Regions from separate parts of the Allobosea sp. UC22_33 genome, predicted to be linked through region 2. Evidence: riboswitches for the same ligand, from Rfam matches in the RefSeq annotation. Region 2 holds a riboswitch; the other holds the start of a gene.
The links. A riboswitch is a leader RNA that binds a small molecule or an ion and turns the genes downstream of it on or off. The one in region 2 is predicted to bind thiamine pyrophosphate.

Region 1 (4,205 bases), 590 kb from region 2:
GATAAGCTCCGCGGCGCCGTCCATCGCGCGGGTTTCCTGCGTACCGCGCCATGATGCGATCGAAGCCGCCTCGCCCGACGAAAGCGCGCGCCGCGGATGGCGCGAGGCGAAGGCGGCGAGTTCCTGCGCGACGTAGCGGGAGAACTCCGAAGGACTGACCTTTCCGCCGTTTTCGACGAAGAGCATCTGCGGCGAGTAGCAGCCCTGCTGCTCGTAGCGGACAACGTCATGGGCGGCGAGCCGGGCCAGCGCCGGGGCCTTTCGGCTGTCGAGCGCTTCACGCGCGACGACGCCGAAGCCGATCTTGTGGCCATGCGGCAGGAATCGCGTGGTGATCGGCAGCTTGGCGCGCAGGGCCGTCAGCGTAGCGTTGCTGCCATAGGCCATCACCGTGTCGGCCTCGCGCAGGAAGACCGGCTCCGCCACCGCTTCGCCACCCTTCCACCAGGTGACGGCGAGGCATTCGCCGATCTCGGGATCGATCTCGGTGAGCAGGCTCGCGAACCATCCGGCCGTCAGCGGCTCGGCCGATGCGAGCTTGCCGATGCTGCCGGCCTTGACCAGCAAGCCGCAGATCAGGCTCCAGAGCGAGAGCGCGGGGACATTGCCGGCCCAGATATGCAGCAGAAGCTCAGGGCCATGGGCGCGCAGATAGCCGCCCTTGGGCGTCGGCTGGAAACCGTCGAGCAGGCCGGGATTGGCAAAATCCTCGGCCAGGAAGCGCAAGAGCTGCGGCTTGCGGAAGGTCTTGAGATAGCCGGTCAGGCCGAGGCGGACGGTCTCGCGGTCATAGCCGGTGACGATCGGCAGGAGATGCTCGGCCTTGCGTCGCAGCGGGTGCTGGCGGTCGAGCAGGCGCGCGATGGCGCCGTCGATCGCGGCGACGATGCGCGCGGTCTCCATCCGCTTCAGCCGGGCGCGGGCATTGTCGCGCACATGCGCTGAGAGCGCTGCCGCCTGCGCCTCGTCCAGCTCCGGCAGGGCGATTACGGCGTTCTCGCCCCAGGCGCTATGGCCGACCTCGCGCCAGCGCAGCGCTTCGCGGTTCAGGCCCGGGAGATGGCCCGCATGCTCGATCACGGCAGTCAGCCCCGGGCCGCTGCGAGGAATTCGGCGACCGCGACCGAGCAACCCTTCGAGGCCTCGCCATCGACGCGGCCGAGCAGCTTGAAACCACCCGGCACGATCTCCCCGGCATCCTCGGTCAGGATCGCCGCGACGCAGTTGAAATGGGCGAGGTCGTGATGGACGATCACCCCGCGCTGGCCTTCTGGCCGGTCGACGCCGGTCAGCGGATCGACCACCCGGCTGCGGATCCAGTGCGGCCCGGATTTGACGGAGGGGCAGACCGCATTGCCTTCGTCATAGAGCTGCGAGCTCAGCTCGGTCATCCCGTACATGTTGATGCAGGCCGAACGCGGCACGCCGAAGGCGGCGCTGAGCCCGTCATAGAACTCGTCGGGTCCCAGCTCGCGCGACTGCCCCTTGAAGCCGCCAGTGTCGAGGATGCGGCTGCCTTCCGGCAGGGCGAAGCACCGGCCGCTGGCGGCGAGGGCATCCAGCACGGGCACGAAGGAATAGCTCGCGCCGAGCAGGGCATAGGGCTCGCCGCTCTTTTCCGCCTGCTCCAGAGCCGACAGAAGGCCGTCCAGGTCGAGGCCGTCCGCGTCAATGAAGGTCTGGGAATCAGGTGTGCCGCACTCCTGCTTGGCGAGCGAGAGGTAGGTGGCGAGCGAGGAGTTCGGCAGTTCCGTCACGTCCGGGAAGAGGATGCCCATGCGGATGCGCTTGGTGTCGCGCATGAAGCGCGCGCGGAAATTGACCAGCATCGAGCGTTTCCAGACGTCGAGCGTCGGGTGATAGCTGCGGCCGCGGATGCCTTGCGTCGTGCCGCTGGTCATGAACACGCGTTCCGCCTGCTCGGGCGGGCTGCAGCTCAGCGTCAGGTCCTTGAAGGCAGTGATCGGTACGGCCGGGATATCGCGCCAGCGCTTCACCGAGAGAGGCGTGCGGCCGCGCTGCAGGCAGAAGCGCTTATAGGGCTCGTTGTTGCGGAACTGATAGGCGAAGACCTTGAGCGCCATCGCCTCGAATTCGGCTTCCGACGCGTCCGGAAGCGCGATGAACGCCGATAGCGCCGCGATGATCTCGGCCTGCGTCACTTAAGCCCACTCCGTTCGGACGCGCACGGCCAAGCCGGGAGCGTCGATCGCTGGAAGGATCACGAGCGCAAGCTGGAATCAGGGCCTGTGACGGCCGCATGTCCCGCATCCCTACGCCGGTATGATCCGGATCAGGTTCGGAGGGTCACCGCGTTGCTCGGGCTCGAAAGCCCAGCCGGCGGAATCTCAGCCTCCTAGCGAGGCCCCCCTGGGAACGGATGCAGATGACGAGCAATCGACTGAGCTGTCAAGCGATCACGCGGTTGCATGCGGGGGCGTGGTTGGATGCACTTTGAGACCTCCATCTGGTGCTTGGACGAGACCGCTCCAACGAGCGCGACGAACGCGGCCACAACAAAGGCCAGCGATTTGGGGCGTCGCCAGCTGTGCCGCGGAAGCGCCTCAGTGGCGCCATGCAATCACCGTCGCGAGTAACGGCCGCGCAGGAATACTGGGAGGCCCACCTATTCTCCGGCTCCTCCTCGACGGAACGATCGAGACGCTCCTGGGTGGGCACCTGCCGCGCTTCCTGTTTAAGCGCTTCAGGAAGCGGAGATAGGCTCGGGCGCACCGATCATGACCGTGCCGCCGAACACGTCGCTTTCATCGCCCCGTCAGAGCGTTCGATTATCCTGGCGCAGAGCAGCGATCAGATCGTGGAAGCGATCGCCCTGGATCACCACGTGATCACGCATCGCCTTCGCCGCTGCCTCGCCGTCACCTGACCGGATGGCCGCCAGCACGTCATCGTGTTCGGCTAGTGAGCGCGCCATCCGATTGCGCACGCGCAGCTGCATGCGCCGGTAGGGCTGCAGCACCGCGTGCAGCCGGGACGCCTCCTGTTCGAGGAAGGCGTTGTGCGTCGCATGGTAGATGCAGTGGTGGAAATCAGAATTGCGCACGTAATACGCGTCGACATCGCCGGCCTCCGCCAGCGCACGGCAGGCCCCATGAACCGCCTCGAACTCCGTCAACTCGGCATCGGTGATACGGCGGGCTGCGAGACGCGCACAGGCCGCCTCGATCTCGGCCATGACCTCGAAGCGCTCGGCCAGCTCCTCCGCCTTCCATTCTGAGACGAAGGTGCCACGCTTGGGGAAGACCCGGACCAGGCCGGATGCCTCGAGCTGCTGAAGAGCCTCGCGGATCGGTGTTCGCGAGCAGTCGAACTCGCGCGCCAGCAGCTCCGGATCGAGCCTTGCGCCGGGGGGAAAGCGTCCTTCGACGATTGCGTTCTCCAAAGCCCCGCGGATCCGCATCGTGGTTGGAACTGGCTTCACCTTGGCAATCTCCGGCAGCGACGGGCGCCGCAATATAACACGCGGGCAAGGCGAACCCGTGATGGAGAGCGATATATACATCATGACATTTGTAGGATATAAGAACGATAACGACGCATACAAACTGATGCAGGGCACGCTTGCTCCACATCCGTGGACGCAAGGCGCCGACAAAAAAATAAAGCCCCGGAGGACACCCGATGACGCCGCAACTCATCTCGATTTACGCCCTCGTGGCGATGTTCGTTGTCGCGACACTCTGGCCCATCAACATGGGCGTGCTCGCATTCATCGGTGCCTTTCTGGTCGGCACATTGCTGGCGGGCCAGAAATCGGCCGAGATCATCGCCGGCTTTCCCGGCGGCCTTTTCCTCACTCTGGTCGGTATCACCTGGCTGTTCGCCCTGGCCCAGAACAACGGCACGATCGATTGGCTGGTGCGTTTGGCTGTTCGTGCGGTGAGAGGGCGGATCGCGGCGATCCCGTGGATCATGTTCGGGATTTCGGCGCTGCTCACCTCGGTCGGCGCCGTCAGCCCCGGCGCGGTCGCGATCATCGCCCCCATCGCCCTCGGCTTCGCCTTCAAATACCAGATCTCGCCGCTGCTGATGGGTCTGATGATCGTTCACGGCGCCCAGGCCGGCGGGTTCTCGCCGATCTCGATCTATGGCGGCATCACCAACGGCATCGTCGCCAAGGCCGGCCTGCCGCTGAGCCCCATGACGACATTCGCGGCGAGCTTCCTCGTCAACGCGACCGTCGC
Region 2 (4,205 bases):
TCCGCCGCGATGAGGACCAGCGCTTCCGCGATCTCGGCTGGCAGGGTCGCTCCGAGCGCCGCGGCGACGAGAACCGCATGGTCTTCGAGCGCCCGGACGGCACGCGGATCGTCACCGTCACGGACGAGGAGGGCCGGCTGCTTCGCCGCACCCGCATCGACCGCGACAACCGCGAGGTGATCATCATCGACAACACGCTGCGGGATCGTCCCGGGCGCTTCGCCGACGATGTCGTCGTGCTGCCGCCGCCGCCGCTGCCGATGCCGCGCGAGCGCTATATCGTCGATGCCGGCCAGGCCGACGAGGCGCTGATCTACGAGACGATCACCGCCCCGCCGATCGCCGCGATCCCGCGCCGCTACACGCTGGACGAGGTCCGCTATTCGCCGGATCTGCGCGCCCGCATGCGCAGCGTCGATGTCGACACGATCAATTTCGACAGCGGCTCCTGGCAGGTGGGCCCGGATCAGGTGCGGCGCCTCTCGGTGCTGGCGGATTCGGTGAAGCGCGCGCTCCAGCGCTCGCCCAACGAGGTCTTCCTCATCGAGGGCCACACCGACGCCGTCGGCGCCGATGTCGACAATCTCTCGCTCTCCGATCGCCGGGCGCAGTCGGTCGCGGAGATCCTGACGCGCGACTTCCAGATCCCGCCGGAGAACCTGACGACTCAGGGCTATGGCGAGCAGTACCTGAAGGTGAATACGCAGGAGGCCGCGCGCGAGAACCGGCGCGTCACGCTCCGGCGCATCACGCCGCTGCTGAGCGGCCAGAACCAGTAACGATCGGGTCGGGCAGCTCTCGGAGCAGCCCCGCTCTTCCGCAGGCGCAGGGAACACCCGTTCCCTGCGCCTGTTTCGTTTGCATGGGATGGCCGAAAGGAGGTATCGCCATGAGAAAGCTCGTTCCGGTTCTGGCCGGGTTGCTCGTCGCGAGTCTGCCGGGAGCGTTGCCGGTGCTAGCGCAGACGGCGCCTCCTCCGGCCAAGCAGCGTGCTCCCGGCGTGCCGCTATCGCCACGGGCGGGAGAAGCCGTGCGTCCGCCGGCGCCCAACAGCGTGGCGCCTCGCGACGAGAAGCGCGGTGCAGGCGAAGGCAAGACGCAGGCTCCCGTCAGGCCCGATCGCGATCCGCCGATGCCGAAGCCCGTACCCTCGATCATCGCACCTTGAAGGGTCGGGTTCAGGATTTGGTAGGGCTGTCCGGCTAGGGTGCCTGCCATGAGCGACGCCGTTTCCCTTGCCCGCAGCATTGTCTCGATGCAGGCCGATTCGACCCGGCAGGCGCTCTCCATCGAGATGCTCAAGCAGAATGCGCAGGCCGAGCAAGGCGTTCTCGCCATGCTCCAGCAGAGCGTCGAGCAGACCCAAGCCGTGCTGCCGGCCGGGCAGGGCGCGCTGGTCGACCGGACCGCCTGAGCCATTCCTCCCAGTCCTATCGGAGCTTCGCACAGCCCGTTGCCAATCGGCGGCGCTGCGCCTAACCTCGTCCTCGTTCCGAGGGGTGCCCGCAAGGGCTGAGACGGCTTTCGAAGCTGAACCCATCGAACCTGATCCGGGTCATACCGGCGGAGGGACTGGAACGCGATCGCAGGGCGCAAAGCCTTGCCCGCAGACAGCGACTGAACCGCTTCGACGCCGGATCTCCTGACCTGTACCAAGGAGGAGATCCCCCATGAATGCCCACACCAAACCCCAGAAGAACAGCGTCAAGACCGCCCCCCAAAGCGTCACGACCGGGCCGATCATCGGCTCGCGCAAAATCTATGTCGCCGCGCCCGAGCATCCGCAGATGCGCGTGCCCTTCCGCGAGGTGGTCCTGACCACCGATGCCGAGCCGCCGGTGCGCCTCTATGATCCCAGCGGTCCCTTCACCGAGACCGACGCGAAAATCGATCTCAATGCCGGTCTGGTCCAGCCGCGCCGCGCCTGGCTCGACGCGCGCGGTTTCGAGCAGGTCGCGGGACGCACCGTCACCGCCGCCGATAACGGCCACATCTCAGCCGACCAGCTCGTGCCCGCCTGCCCGGCGCAGCGCCCGATCCTGCAGGCCAAGCCCGGCCAGCTGACGACGCAATACGAGTTCGCCAAGGCCGGGATCATCACGCCCGAGATGATCTATGTCGCCCATCGCGAGAATCTCGGCCGCGCCGCCATGCTGGAGGGCGCGCGGGAGCGTCATGCCGATGGCGAGAGCTTCGGTGCCAATGTGCCGGAATTCGTCACTCCGGAATTCGTCCGCGAGGAGATCGCGCGCGGCCGGGCCATCATCCCCGCCAACATCAACCATCCCGAGTTGGAGCCGATGGCGATCGGCCGTAACTTCCTGGTCAAGATCAACGCCAATATCGGCAACTCGGCGGTGACCTCCGGCGCGGCCGAAGAGGTCGAGAAGCTGGTCTGGGCGATCCGCTGGGGCGCCGACACGGTGATGGACCTCTCCACCGGCCGCAACATCCACAACATCCGCTCGTGGATTCTGCGCAACTCGCCGGTCCCGATCGGCACGGTGCCGATCTACCAGGCGCTGGAAAAGGTCGGCGGCGATCCGATCAAGCTCGACTGGGAGGTGTTCAAGGACACGCTGATCGAGCAGGCCGAGCAGGGCGTCGACTATTTCACCATCCATGCCGGCGTGCGTCTCCCCTACGTCCCGCTGACCGCCAATCGCGTCACCGGCATCGTCTCGCGCGGCGGCTCGATCATGGCGCGCTGGTGCCTGGCGCATCACCGCGAGAGCTTCCTCTACGAGCGTTTCGAAGAGATCTGCGAGATCATGCGCCGCTACGACGTTTCGTTCTCGCTGGGCGACGGCCTGCGTCCGGGCTCGATCGCCGATGCCAATGACCGCGCCCAGTTCGCCGAGCTGGAGACGCTGGGGGAGCTCACCAAGATCGCCTGGGACAAGGGCTGCCAGGTCATGATCGAGGGCCCCGGCCATGTGCCGATGCACAAGATCAAGGAGAACATGGACAAGCAGCTGCGCGAGTGCGGCGAGGCGCCGTTCTACACGCTCGGACCGCTGACGACCGACATCGCGCCGGGCTACGACCACATCACCTCCGGCATCGGTGCGGCGATGATCGGCTGGTACGGCTGCGCCATGCTCTGCTACGTCACGCCGAAGGAGCATCTCGGTCTCCCCAACCGCGACGACGTCAAGACCGGCGTCATCACCTATCGGATCGCCGCCCATGCCGCCGATCTCGCCAAGGGCCATCCGGCCGCGAAAATCCGCGACGACGCGGTCTCCCGCGCCCGTTTCGACTTCCGCTGGGAGGACCAGTTCAACCTGGCGCTCGACCCCGACACGGCCCGCGAGTTCCACGACGAGACCCTGCCGAAGGACGCCCACAAGGTCGCGCATTTCTGCTCGATGTGCGGGCCGAAATTCTGCTCGATGAAGATCACGCAGGACCTGCGCGCCGAGGTGCTGGCGATGAGCGACAACGAGCGCGCGAGCCTTGAAGCTATGGCAGCGGAAGGCATGGCGGCCAAGTCGAAGGAATTCCTCGACAAGGGCGGGAGTATCTATCTACCTGCTGCTGAATGAGCGCTTTCAGCGAAAAGCTCGACGCAGGCAGCGTCGCATCGATCCTCGCGCGGGTGGCCAGGCGCCGCCCGCGCGTCCACTGCCTGACCAATACGGTGGCGCAGAACGTCACCGCCAACATCCTGCTGGCCGTCGGGGCGGTGCCCTCGATGGCCAGCCATCCCGACGAGGTCGAGGCCGTTGCGGCCGGAGCGGGCGCGATCCTGATCAATCTCGGCACGCTCAGCCTCGAAGGCGAGCGCGCCATTCCCAAGCTCGTCGGCGTTGCGCGGGAGCGCCTGATACCGCTGGTGCTCGACCCGGTCTTCGTCGAGCTCTCGCCGTTGCGGCTGCGTCTGGTCGGCGACGTACTCGCCCTGTTCGACGTGCTGGTGCGCGGCAATGCCACGGAAATGGCGACGCTGGAGCCGCTTTTCGCGCTGCGGCGCGACATCGTGCGCGTCACCACCGGCGCGGTCGACCGGATCGAGACGGAAGACCGGGCCCTGGCGGTCGCGCATGGCCATGAATTGATGAGCAGGGTGACCGGGCTCGGCTGCGCCTCGAGCGCGCTGGTGGCCGCCTGCCGGGCGGTCGAGCCCGATCCGGCGATCGCGGCCGCGGCGGCGCTGACCGCCTATGGCATCGCCGGCGAGATCGCGGTCGAGCGTGCGGCCG

Region 1: it holds a riboswitch for thiamine pyrophosphate, as region 2 does, so the genes downstream of both, ACFJGT_RS02030 (hypothetical protein) here and thiC (phosphomethylpyrimidine synthase ThiC) in region 2, are expected to answer to the same signal.

The regions. Positions count from the first base shown of each region.
Region 1 covers NZ_CP170556.1:434,441-438,645, forward strand. Annotated here, with positions in the region: gene ACFJGT_RS02025 (acyl-CoA reductase) at 1-1,080, opposite strand, end outside; gene ACFJGT_RS02030 (hypothetical protein) at 1,086-2,162, opposite strand; TPP riboswitch at 2,253-2,382, opposite strand; gene ACFJGT_RS02035 (GntR family transcriptional regulator) at 2,777-3,442, opposite strand; gene ACFJGT_RS02040 (SLC13 family permease) at 3,643-4,205, shown strand, end outside.
Region 2 covers NZ_CP170556.1:5,295,458-5,299,662, forward strand. Annotated here, with positions in the region: gene ACFJGT_RS25620 (OmpA family protein) at 1-779, shown strand, start outside; gene ACFJGT_RS25625 (hypothetical protein) at 890-1,168, shown strand; gene ACFJGT_RS25630 (hypothetical protein) at 1,217-1,414, shown strand; TPP riboswitch at 1,486-1,590, shown strand; gene thiC (phosphomethylpyrimidine synthase ThiC) at 1,671-3,548, shown strand; gene ACFJGT_RS25640 (hydroxyethylthiazole kinase) at 3,545-4,205, shown strand, end outside.